DNA from 2 places in the Nodularia harveyana UHCC-0300 genome. Region 2 is predicted to be linked to the other one. Evidence: predicted binding sites of a transcription regulator. Region 2 holds the regulator's gene; the other holds the start of a gene.
What was found. The regulator NtcA, encoded in region 2, controls nitrogen genes in cyanobacteria. The targets are predictions, from matches to a motif close to TNTGTANNNNNNNNTACANA.
Positions count from the first base shown of each region.

Region 1 (4,219 bases), on a different contig from region 2:
CCATACTGTACCTCGTTGGCGATCGTTCATGTAGTGGCACTCATCTAGCACTACGGCTTCCACATCTACTAAGGAAATACCAACTTGCCCGATGGGTGTGCCATAGAGCATATTGCGGAAGATTTCTGTTGTCATCACCAGAATTGGTGCATCCCGGTTAATGGAAATATCTCCGGTTAACAGTCCCACTTGGTCGTAACCAAATTCTTCGCGGAAATCACGTAATTTCTGATTTGACAAGGCTTTGAGGGGAGTGGTGTAAAATACCCGTTTCCCCCGCGATAATGCTCTATAGATGGCATATTCCCCAACTAAGGTTTTGCCGGAACCTGTGGGCGCACAGACGACTACGGAACGTCCAGAATTTAGGGACGCGATCGCATCTTGTTGGAACTGATCAAGTTCAAAGGGAAATATTAACCCTAAGTCAAGTTTGGGAGATGGTGCGGGATAATTCACTCAATCAAATTTGCAACCGGACTTTTTATTATATTAACGGCTATGTTTTGACATACCTCCTCGTCCTAAAGAAGCGAGGATTCCTTGACACTTCGCTGGAACACGCCACAAGTGGTCTTATCGTCCCTCCATGTCCGTTTAAAGTCTCCCAATGCCCTATGGCGACTATGCCCAAATTTTAACATAAAGCCGTCCTAGAAGGCGATGCACTGAGCAGTTCGACCCTTCGACAGGCTCAGGGCATCGCAGGCTCACTGTAACACGTGTCGAAGTGACGGGGCTTGTATCCCATTATTTTCGGTCAACTTCGTTAGTCATTGGGGATTAGTCAATCAATTTTAGATTTTAGATTTTAGATTTTGGATTGCAGTATAATCTAAAATCACTTTCTCCAAAATCCAAAATTCTTTACTCCCCACACCTCCCACACTCCCCTGCTTGTTATTTCCCTAATTCTTGCGATCGCAGTGCTGCCGCTTTTACTGCTTCAATAACCGCAGAGCGAAATCCTGCCTTTTCTAGTTGGGCTACACCAGCAATTGTTGTACCACCGGGACTGGTAACACTATCTTTGAGTTCTGCGGGGTGAACTTTGTTTTCTTGTAACAGTGTTGCTGTTCCTAAGACAGTTTGTAGGGCTAGTTGATTGGCGACGCTTCTGGGTAAACCGGCGGCTACTCCCCCATCGGCGAGTGATTCTACCATCAAAGCTACATAAGCAGGGCCACTACCAGATAGTCCTGTGACTGCATCCATCAGCATTTCGGAAACTTCTACCACTTGTCCCACTGCTGCAAAAACTTGATGTGCTATTTTTTGATGCTTGGGGCTAGTGTATGCACCTAAACAAATAGCCGTAACTCCTGCCCCCACTGTGGCGGGGGTGTTGGGCATGGCTCTAACTACTGGTAACTGGGGAAATGCTGATTCTAGTTGGCTTAAGGATACTCCAGCTAAAATAGAGATGACGAGGGGTGAGATTTGGATCGTCAGGATATCTGCTAATTCTTGGGCGATCGCACTGAATATCTGGGGTTTTACTGCTAAAAATACTACTTCGCTGGCTTCTGTAAAGACTAAACCATTATCTGAAGTTACAGTTATATTATATTTCTGCCGCAAATAACTTTGGCGTGTCGGTAAGGGTTCGCTAACTATCACCTCTGATGGTTGATAGATTTCCCGCGCAATTAAGCGGGATAAGAGCGCTTCTCCCATTACCCCGCCACCAATTAAGCCAAATTTAATAGTCATTCAATTATATAGTCAATAAGAGCAGGTTTAAACCATTAATTGATGGTAAGATACCATATTTTGTTAAACCCGCCCGTACAATTATCAAAAATCCTGGTTGCTGAACTTTTGACTAATTTATGGTTACTGTACCATGCGGTTAACGTCGTTACCCCAGGATTGATTGGAACTGGTTGCGGGACGTGCAGGACGAGCGGGGGTTTGTGGTACTTCATGAATAACTCCGCCTTGGGTGCTAACTTGCACACAACTGGGCGTAAACAAAAAGATGCTTTCTCCGATGCGTTCTTGATGTCCATCAAGGGCGTAAGTTCCACCTGCGACGAAATCAACTGCTCTTTGTGCTTGATCTGGGTCCATGATGGTCAGGTTTAACACAACTGACTTACGCTCTCTCAGGGCTTGAATCGCCTGGGGCATTTCTTCAAATGTACGCGGTTCAAGTACCAATACTTCTGAAATCCCGTTGATCGCTCCTGGCATATTAATTACATTTCCCATCGTAGACTTTGATCCTGTGGCTACATCATCACCCATTGTAGTTATGGGTTCTCGCCAGCGTCGATTTTGAGCAGGGATTTCTGCTGGTGCTGGTTGAGGATTTTGTTCTTGGTACAGGTTTTGGTAGTTACCAGCATCTGTATCTGCTTCTTCGTCGTAGTATTCGTATTCCACTGGTTCATTGAGACCTACAAAGTCTCGTAGTTTACCGAATATGTTGTTCATTGTTATGCTCCTGATAAGATTTACCCTGATTGTTTTGGCTGCGAGTTAATGTAGCCGGACTGAATAGCTACAAAGTCTAGACAGCTTAGTAATTTTATCGCTATTTGTAGCTTCTACTACAACTAGGGTTGATGAATTTATATTTTGGGGAACGCCTGTAGATTAACTCAGACTCAATTAATGAGTCAAGATTATAGACTAATGATTGTGAGAAATAAAGATGACTTTACCCCATTTTTTTGTGGTTCGTCACCTGGGGTAAATTTAAATCAATGTCTGATATAGCATCAGTGAACACCGAAAATACTCAGTATTCTATCCCTACTGCTATTAGTGGCAGAACCAAAAATTAATGATTTTTACCCTAAGTGCGGTTACCAAATAAAATAGTTCCTAATCTTACCATCGTTGCGCCAGCTTCCACTGCCAGTTGGTAGTCTCCTGACATACCCATTGACAGTGAGTCCATTTTTAAGTGAGACCAGTTTTGCTGCTGGATTTTTTGGGCTAATTCTTGTGTACTTTTAAATACTTTGAGTATTTCAGTGTCGGTCAAACCTAAAGGCGGAATTGTCATCAAACCTTGAATTTGTAAAGTTTTACACTGGTTGAGGTCGGGTAAGTCCACTAATAGTTCTGGGACAGTCCAACCAGACTTGTTGGGGTCAGGGAGAAGTTTCACTTGTAGACAAACTTGAGGAGTAACTCCTAGCTGTTGCGCCAATTTATTTAAGCGCTGCGCTAGTTTTAAATTATCTACTGAGTGAATCCAATCAAATAATTCAATGGCTTTTTTAGCTTTATTGCTTTGCAACCCGCCAATAAAGTGCCAGGTAATATCCGGTAAGTCTTGTAACTCGGCTTGTTTACTGGCAGCTTCTTGGATACGGTTTTCGCCAAAATCACGGATTCCGGCGGCATAAGCGGTGCGGATGTCCGCCGCCGGAAATGTTTTGCTGACAGCAATTAACCGTACTGAAGGTGGTAGGGAAGCACAGATGTTAGTAATGCGTTCGCTAATGGAACTTGTCATTGGAATGTGCGTTGAAAAACACTTTGAAGTTGATCATACTCCTGGGATTGACCACTGCGGCGGAGAGTACGTAAGCGATTTTCTAACAACATTCTGGCTTCAGTACGTCCTATGGACTGAAATTTGATGCCTTTAATGTCATTGACCACTAAAAAAAACAACCGTTGGGCATAAAGTGTAGTGAATAAATCCTGGTTTTCATCGACCATACAGATCCGATAAAGCAAACCCCAGGTTGGATGATTTATGTAAGTTTCTAAGTTCTCTGAATTCATTTAATAGTCAAGGTAGGAGTATATATCTTTTCGCAGTCCAGTACAAATGTTCAGAAGATAATACACCCCTTTTGCCAGAATATTGAGTTAGCTGATGCGAAAGTTAGTGATTCTGGCTATTTAATAGCGGTCATGAAAAGCTGGATCTTTTTCTGAATCGGCAGATGGGGTTGGCACTAGTAACGTAGAACTGCACAAAAGATCAGCAAGGCCATTATGTCTTTTGGTTCTGGCTTCTTTCCATATTGCCATAATTATTGCATTGTGGAACAAAATAGCCAAGATGTTGAGGAGACTAGATTGGCAAATTTCCTAGAACTAGTCTAGCACCCCAAAATACGGTGAGGATAGCGATCGCCAGCCAATCTTTAGCTTGGAGGCGTAATTCATGCCATTTTACTTCATGTTCATTGGGGCTAGTGAACCCACGCACCATCATTGCATTAGCCATTTGTTCGGCGCGTAATAGTAG
Region 1 is NZ_JAYGHG010000012.1:72,193-76,411, forward strand. It holds gene VB620_RS09915 (DEAD/DEAH box helicase) at 1-459, opposite strand, end outside; gene proC (pyrroline-5-carboxylate reductase) at 901-1,713, opposite strand; gene VB620_RS09925 (cell division protein SepF) at 1,837-2,439, opposite strand; gene VB620_RS09930 (YggS family pyridoxal phosphate-dependent enzyme) at 2,804-3,472, opposite strand; gene pipX (transcriptional coactivator PipX) at 3,469-3,747, opposite strand; gene VB620_RS09940 (energy-coupling factor transporter transmembrane component T family protein) at 4,043-4,219, opposite strand, start outside.
Region 1: the regulator NtcA is predicted to act here: its motif matches at 2,543-2,562, upstream of VB620_RS09925 (cell division protein SepF).

Region 2 (4,219 bases):
CAATCGTGGCCACTCGGTCTGCTTGAGGGTGAAGTTAGTGCGGGTAACTTCGAGTGGCATTTTAAATGGCATTTTCGCCGGGGAGAACTGTCTGTGAAGCCCTCCCAAGGTCGTGCTTTGATTAAAGAGCCTCTTGGTCGTTTTTTAGAACAACAGGACTATAAATTAGAGCCTGGAGGCGATTATGACTTTACTATTAGGGCTGAACTTTAGTTATTGGTTGTGAGGCGATTTAAGTATCTTTCAATGAGAAGGAGAGCAACTATATCATCTATGGGTCTTGGTGGCTGTCTCATGCCTTGTGGAAGGAGTTTTGTGAGTCCTTTGGGGGGGTACATCTGCCAGTAGCGATCGCGTGCTTCTAAGGTGCTGTACCGTTCATCTACTAAAATGATGCTTAACTGCTCTAGTAATACTTCGCTAAGTTGCTGTTTCCATTGTTTAGCGGTGGTTTGATTACCCATGACTAGCAAGGAAACGGGAAACTGTTGACGCAGGGTTTCAATGGTGGCGATCGCCTTTTCTGCGGTGACAACTTGATGATAATACAATTGCCGGTCTAGTCCCATGACTGCTATACCACATTTATCTTTACCCGGATCGAAGCCCAAGATAACCGGTTGTGTGGGTGAAAATTCACTAAAAGTCATAATAGATGTGGGAGGGGGATTTTATTATTTAATTATTTTTAATAGCTATTTAACTTGTTTACTATAAATTTTAGGTGCTGAAAATCACTTTGCCGTCGATGATTGCCAACAGCTTAATTCTTACAGGTCCTGCTGTATAAGTATCCTCCATAGCGATCGCTTTGATTTCTAAAGGTTGATCATACTGTCTTAGTTGTAGGAAAAAGCGTAAATGAGAACCTTCCCTCAACACACCTTCAATAATTCCAGCATTACGCGCCCGAAATTCTGAAGCGGAGATCAGCAAATCCAGTCTTTGCGATAGCTGATAGGATGACATAATTTTAGGATTGGCATTAGTGGTGGCTAGGATCTCGCCTTCTGAAAAGACTAATTGATTTCGAGCTGCATCAGCAAAAAATTCTATTTGGTTTTCGCCTCTGACATAGTTACCAGCAGAAAATATCCGAACAACGTAATCTTGACCATCCTGAATTTGCTCACTCAGTTTTTCTATTCTGTCTTCGGTAACACGCAGAAGCTGTTTATTTGAGGGAGTTTCCCCAGGTTCGGTTAATTGAATGTTGGCATTTTGGTTGGCTGCTTTCAAAAGTTCTATGACCACTTGACGGGCTGCACTGGCTTGATTAACGCGAACCACGTTTGCAGCCAGAATTTGATTGCGAACCAGTGCTAGTTTACCTAAACGCAGGTCACGATATGACTGATAATATTTTTCTAGCCTAGCGACTTCTTCTTCTAAATAATTCTGCCGTTTTTCTAAGTCTTTGAGGCGAGACTCCCTAACGGCGATGACTTCTTCTCGCGCCGTAATTTCTTGATTGCGTTGTTTAATTAATCCATCCAGTTCGGCAATTTTGCGATCGCGCTGATCAATCGCTGTTTTCGCCTCTTCAATGGCTGTTTTAGCTTCTGTATACAGTCGTTCTCGTTCTGCTTTTAGTTCTTCAATGGCCGCTTGTAATGTCTCTCTTTGATCATAAACACTTTGCAGTTCTGTTAAAGCTTGTTGATACTGATTTACTACTGCACCTAACTGGCTTTGAGTTCGTCGGAGTTGAGTTGCGGTGGCTTGTTGTTTAGCGTTCGCCGCTTGCAAGGACTTGTTAATTACCTGTAACTCTTCCTCTGCTTTGGTTTGTTCGAGTCTGGCCGTATTTAACTCCTTCTCTACCTGACTTTTTTCAGTTTCAGCAATTTGTAGCTGTTCCCGGTTGTTTCTCAGGTCTTTTTGAATATCTTCTAGCTCAAATACCCCTTGCCGCAAACCTTCATCAGCAGTAAATAAGATCCCTAGTGTGGATGCGGAAATTAAGCCACCCGTAAATATTGTTACTAGTACAGCCGTTTTTTTGGGACGAAGATTAAACAGTGAGAGGCGTGCTTTACCAACTCGCGTACCAATGCGATCGCCCACAGTGGCAATTACGCCCCCCAAAATTAAAATTGCTGCTATCAGGATGTAACCGGTGGTCATTTTTAGCTACCGTTCACAGTGCGCCGGAGACAGAATACTTCCAGATACAGCCTACTACTTTCAATCATCATCTGATCGAAGATGGGAGATAGGCAATAGCTGAAATTAATCATGATTTTAGATTTACCTCCAGCTATGGGTGTCATTTTCCAGAACACAACATTTGCCATCCCACCTCCCTGAATTACATTTAGGTAAACTGCTTACTCAAGGTAACAGGTTTATGCACGGTAATCTTCTTTTTGTGAATAGAAATCATTTGTTTCTCACGCAAGTCTCCTAATAAGCGAGTGACAGTGACTCTTGTGGAACCAATGGCTTCAGCGATCGCCTGATGAGATAACTTCAAATCAATCGTAATCCCATCTGCACAAGGAATACCAAAATCACGACAAAGAATTAACAAAAAACTCACCAATCTTGAACCCATATCGCGGTGAGCTAAGGTTTCAATCATCATCTCTGTCTGTAAAATCCGCGAAGATAGGCCTCGCAGCATCAACATTGATAATTCTGGATTCTCCTTAAAAGCTTGCTCTACCTGTTCAATTGGCGCTGACAGTAACTCTACAGGTGTAAATGCCACTGCATGGTAAAATCTATCGGACTTATTTCCTGTCAATAATGACAGCACACCAAAAACACTATTTTCCCGTAGCAGTGCTACCGTTATTTCCTCTCCTGCCTCGTATACCCTGGAAAGTTTCACAGCACCCTTCAAAAGAAAATAAACTCGTTCAGCAGGATCGCCGGGAAAAAATATTGTTTTATTGCGTTCAAACGTTTCTACAACTGGAGGAAATGCTCCGGTCGCCATTTGACGAAATACATTTGCTAGGGCTTTATCTTCTGTCACCATCATCTCCCTTCCCCTACCCAATGCCGGAAAAACAAAAACTGATTACCTAAGAATACACCTGAAAAATTAATAAAGCACCGTCAACCTTTCTGTACATTCCTATACTCAAACCCATAACTTCATAGTTATTTGTTCACAATGATACATAATTTTTGCCGTTTTTAGCTAGTAGTTGTTATAAGTACTTGCACAGTTGTGGTCATCAGGTTTTTCAGCAAAAAATTCACGATATCTTGAGAATATCTTCAGGATTATCTGGAAAAACTTTTCACAAAACAGTTCACCTGATGATCATTTTTGCAAATAAGATGCACAACCAATACAAACTCGCGTCAGATTCTAGTATGCTCCTAATAATTGATCACATTCACAATTTCTATGCTGGATCTGACTGGAAAAAACGCATTAGTTACAGGGATTGCCAATAACCGTTCCATTGCCTGGGGAATTGCTCAACAACTGCACAAAGCAGGAGCTAACCTGGGTATTACCTACCTCCCAGATGAGCGAGGCAAAATGGAAAAAAAGGTGGCGGAATTGGTCGAGCCTCTTAAACCCAGCTTATTTGTTCCCTGTAATGTCCAAGATGACGCACAGGTACAATCTACCTTTGAAGCAGTCCGGGATAAGTGGGGAAAATTGGATATTCTCATTCATTGTCTAGCCTTTGCTCACAGAGATGATTTGACTGGTGGTTTTAGCCAAACCTCACGAGCGGGCTTCAAAACAGCCTTAGAAATTAGCACTTATTCCCTAGTACAGTTAAGCGGTGCAGCCCAACCCCTGATGACAGAAGGCGGTAGCATTATCACTCTGACATATTTGGGAGGCGTGAGAGCAATTCCTAATTACAATGTTATGGGAGTAGCGAAAGCCGGATTAGAGTCTAGTGTACGTTATTTGGCGGCTGAACTGGGACCACAAAATATTCGAGTAAATGCCATTTCCGCCGGACCAATACGCACATTAGCATCTTCAGCAGTCGGCGGAATTTTAGATATGATTCACCATGTGGAAGAAGTCGCGCCCCTGCGTCGCACTGTCACTCAGGAAGAAGTAGGTAATACTGCTGCTTTCTTATCTAGCGATTTAGCCAGTGGTGTTACAGGACAAGTTATATACGTAGATGCCGGCTATGAAATTATGGGAATGTAGTCATTAGTCAATCAATTTTAGATTTTAGATTTTAGATTTTGGATTAGACTGCAATCTAAAATCGCAAATCCAAAATCC
Region 2 is NZ_JAYGHG010000029.1:22,836-27,054, reverse strand. It holds gene VB620_RS15900 (DUF3146 family protein) at 1-213, shown strand, start outside; gene VB620_RS15895 (pre-16S rRNA-processing nuclease YqgF) at 210-650, opposite strand; gene VB620_RS15890 (DUF3084 domain-containing protein) at 721-2,127, opposite strand; gene VB620_RS15885 (hypothetical protein) at 2,130-2,297, opposite strand; gene ntcA (global nitrogen regulator NtcA) at 2,318-2,989, opposite strand; gene fabI (enoyl-ACP reductase FabI) at 3,365-4,141, shown strand.